Regions from separate parts of the Paenibacillus sp. 2003 genome, predicted to be linked through region 1. Evidence: riboswitches for the same ligand, from Rfam matches in the RefSeq annotation. Region 1 holds a riboswitch; the other holds the start of a gene.
What was found. A riboswitch is a leader RNA that binds a small molecule or an ion and turns the genes downstream of it on or off. The one in region 1 is predicted to bind cyclic di-AMP.

Region 1 (2,207 bases):
CAGCTGTGGAGTATCGCGGATCATTTGTCTTTTTAAATTCCTTCGCCAATCTTCTAATTTCTGAGTATGTAGCCTTGTTGTCAATCGTGGACTTCGCCCACTCTCCACTTGTCTGTTTATAATCTTTTCTCCAACCTCCATCCGGCAGCTGGTTCTTCAAAATATCAGAAATACTCGCTGTAGTACCCGATGCATCCGCAGCAGATACCGTCCCTACAGGAAGAACTGCCATTCCAACTGCTGAGAACACCATCGTACATGCCAGGACAAAAGTAATTATTTTCTTCGCTTTCAAATGTAACACTCTCCTATGTTCATTTTTATAAATCTTCCACTTCTACTTTACCTATGATATACGCCCCCAAACCTCCTTTATTTGTATTTATCGCATAATAAAATCAATTTAAATCCAATATGTGGATTGGATAATCAGATAATATGCAAAAAATCGATTTTTGTCAATATATGCAACTTAATGAATATAATCTCTCTAATTCTACATAACGGGATAGTTCTTTTAACTCATGACAAACCTATTTATTTATCCAAATTCGTCTTAAACGAATCATTAATGACGTTTTTGTCATGAATGATTCCCAAACTTGATCCCTTCTTTCATATAAAAACCTTAATTCCGCTAACATTGAGGTATTACGAAGGGTTTTAAATGGGTTTGACAATTACGCATTTATGCAATATAGTTTCAAATAGTTACAAAAACTTAATTATTCATTGCCGAGTTTCATGTTTGAAAACGGGGGAACCAATTTGGGTGAATTATTCTTATACATAGGAAATATAGGGAACCTTCTACCGAACCCTTAGCTAACTCCGTAGGCATCGAAGGGAGAACATTGATTTTGAAAAAACTGATTATCTCCATTTTTGGAGCAGCTGTATTATTTACATCCGGGGCAACAAGCACAGAGGCAAGCAGTATCAACTCCGTAGTGAACAACATGACAGGTATACCTTACAAATGGGGTGGCACGACTGTAGCCGGCTTCGACTGTTCTGGTTTTATGAGATATCTTTTCAACAAATACAGCATTGAATTGCCACGTACTTCACAGCAGCAAGCCAAAGCAGGTACGCCTGTATCGAAAAGCAACATTCGCACAGGTGATCTGGTGTTCTTCAATACGATGGGCAAAGGCATTTCACATACAGGTGTATATATCGGCGGCGGACAATTCGCTCATGCCTCCAGCAGTAAAGGTGTAAGCATCACGAAGTTATCGAATCCATACTTCAATGATCGTTACGTAACAGCACGTCGGGTAACTGGACAGTTTATGTATGATAAAATGTTAGGTAAAATGTAATTCACATACAAAAAGGCATCGGTTATTAACCGGATGCCTTTTTTGTACTTAAAATGTATGTTGTATTGCTTATTAATGCAGCGCCTTCTGCACTCGCATCGCACCCTGAGACAGGGCATGTCCTCCTCCAACAGCTCCGGCCACCGCAACGGTCTCCATAATCTCCTGATCTGTTGCTCCCTTGGCACGGGCTTCTTCTACATGGTAGAAGGTACATACCTCATTGTTGGCGAATAATCCAATCCCAAGCGCAATTAGCTGTTTTGTCTTGGCATCAATCACGCCAGGTTGGAAACATTCTCCGGTAAACTCATGATACGACTTCACCACACCTGGCAGTACATCGCTTAATGCTCCAATCTGATCCTTGTAGGCATGAACTTTATCATTCATCAATGTCATGGCTTGTAGCACACCCTCTCGGCTTATAGTTACAGATCTTCCTCACTGTACCTATCTTCTCTCCCGAGTGAGTCAATTATGCCAAGAAATCATGGTAATTCCAAACATTTAAACGCTCATGGCTCTGCCATAATTATAAGCTATTACTCACCAAGTGGACTCTGGCGAGGCTCGCTGAACAGCTGATATTTGTAACTGCGATCCAGCTTAACTACACGTCGATTCTGACGCCGGATAAGTACCTGCTCGCCATCCCAGGCAACAACAATCCCGGTTACATCGTTAGATTCCAGCTCGTCCCGTACTACTCTTACTTTCTCACCTGACAGACGCAGGGCGTCCAGTTCTGTATCACTGATCATCTTCATGGCTCCTATATTCCAAATTTATTTACAAAAAGAGACCTAAATGAAATGTCATTTAGGTCTCACGTGACTGTATCGGACTGTCATGTCATTCGAAATTATGTCCCGACTGAAA
Region 2 (2,207 bases), on a different contig from region 1:
AGACTCCTCCGCCGCATATTCCGCATGAATCATTCATGCAACTATTTTATAGCATTCCCATTTCAAAGTAAAACGATTTTAGTTCGCTTCCGGCTTCACCGGACCGATCACGTAGACCGTCTTGCCTTTCTTACGTCCAAAATTCAGGGCATGCTTCACACTGTCATAATACACATCAATTTTGTTGCCTTTAATGGCACCGCCTGTATCTTCCGCACGACGGAATCCCAGACCTTCGATATATACCCACCAGCCAATTGGAATGACTTTGGGATCAACCGCAATGGTGCGTCCTTCCGTTACACGAGTACCGGAAGCTGTTTTAGTTCCAATGCCAGGCTCTTCGGAAGAGTAGGCAGTCATGGATACATTTTTAAGTACTTTGGAGTATTTAAAAGAAGTCCCGGATACGGTAATTACTTTGCTGCCCGAGGCAGATGTTTTCTTCGAGTTCGTTGTTGTAGCCTTTTTGGTTGTTGAAGTTTGAGCCGATACGGTCTGAATCTCTGGTTCTTTCACGACCGGTTTTGCTTTGGTGCCGACAGCAATCACTTTATCTACACGATTATTCGCGACAGATTTGCCGACCATTTTTTTGGAGACCAATTCCCCATCCTGAAATACCTTTTCGATGTGCTGTACAAGTTTGCCTTCCTTGCCGTTCACAACGACACGGTTATCCCCTTTGTACAAGCTAGGGTCAGCCGTTTTAATTACTTTGTAAGCGATCGGATGTTCTACATCCACTGTACGCTTTGTTACGCGCACTACACGAATCTTCATATCCGCTTTGATCGAAGTTCCAAGCGCCGGATACACTTTATCATTACTTTCAACTTGAATACCTGATTTTTGAATTGCATCTTCTACCGATGAATCGGTTGTATACAGAGTCTTGGTGTCTCCGTCTGCCGTAATGTTGACTGGAACGGCCCGCTCAATAACGATTCGGTCTCCATCTGTAATCGCCCCGTTCATGGACATGGATACCTTATCGTGAGGGCTGACTGTGATCGACTGCTCCTCCAGCATTTCCTGAAGCATTCCTGTACGAGTCTCTACCACCTGAGCTTTGCCATCAATAACCAGTGAAATTTGTTTCCCGGCCTGACCGTAAACGACTAACAAGATCATGATTGTAAGCGCAATTGAGAAAATCGCGATCAATGCCATTTGACGCATGTTCTCATGCTTCCACCGCAACGCGAAAGACTTACTGGATGATCGTGACTCATGGGTCTCTTCTGGTTGGAATGTGCCCACTTCTCCGTCCTCCTTCATAGCCTCGCCGTCTAAAGTAATGCATGATGTCTTTGACGTGACTATACCAAATTTTCTACAGAACACAGATTGGACCAACATAATCCGGTTCTGCACCATGAATCAATCTTCGCAACATGATGTCATCCTCCTGAATACCTACCGTATGATGACAATATTTCTTTTATTCAAAAACAAAAAAGCCAAAGAAAGAGTGTAAGAGGAACTCTTTCGTGGCTTCCGAATGATTTTGAATATCGGAAATTCATGCACGAGGTTGCCTCTCTTTTTCCGCTTGCGAGGTTAGCTGTCGGGTTCGGGCGAAAGAGAGCCGCCCTATCTTAGGTCACCCGCTCATGGCGGACGCCCTTGAATTCACCCCGAGACCCAAAGAAGAAATCAAATACGGCTTCGCAGTTCCCTTCGCTGCTTTTGGGTCAGCGAACGTTGCGCATCGGCCAAATACACCGATGTTTAAGCCCTATTGGTTCCCCCGCTCTCCGTTAACGGAGACTCAGCGAGACTGATTCATGAAAGTAATGTTGTTTCATCGGAAAGTGTCCCTTTGTTCATCCCCCGAACATCTGTCCAATTTTCCGCACAACAATTCACTGAAAAGATGATATCCTGTTTTGATGCATGTTGTAAAGCGTTGATCAAGTACGTTTTTCTGAATATTTGGTTAAAATATTGTAATATTCTTGATTTATTTGGATCAAAGGGCAAATTACCTCCGCTTACCTGCCTTTTTCACCTCATTTGCTCGTTTTTTTAACGAATTCCAAATCGTTCCATGGCATTTTTGGTTGTTATTGCAGCAATTTCCTCCACCGAAATGCCTTTAATTTCCGCTGCTGCCTCTGCAACCAGACGTACATGCGCTGTCTCATTTCGCTTCCCACGATAAGGGTGAGGTGTCAAATATGGAGCATCTGTTTCAATGAAAA

Region 2: it holds a riboswitch for cyclic di-AMP, as region 1 does, so the genes downstream of both, J2X75_RS29180 (resuscitation-promoting factor) here and J2X75_RS02895 (C40 family peptidase) in region 1, are expected to answer to the same signal.

What each region holds. Positions count from the first base shown of each region.
Region 1 is NZ_JAVDTB010000001.1:598,344-600,550, reverse strand. Features, by position in the region: gene pelA (pectate lyase) at 1-304, opposite strand, end outside; cyclic di-AMP (ydaO/yuaA leader) riboswitch at 724-855, shown strand; gene J2X75_RS02895 (C40 family peptidase) at 861-1,325, shown strand; gene J2X75_RS02890 (carboxymuconolactone decarboxylase family protein) at 1,398-1,727, opposite strand; gene J2X75_RS02885 (hypothetical protein) at 1,871-2,089, opposite strand.
Region 2 is NZ_JAVDTB010000014.1:51,107-53,313, forward strand. Features, by position in the region: gene J2X75_RS29180 (resuscitation-promoting factor) at 79-1,263, opposite strand; cyclic di-AMP (ydaO/yuaA leader) riboswitch at 1,537-1,790, opposite strand; gene J2X75_RS29185 (TatD family hydrolase) at 2,032-2,207, opposite strand, start outside.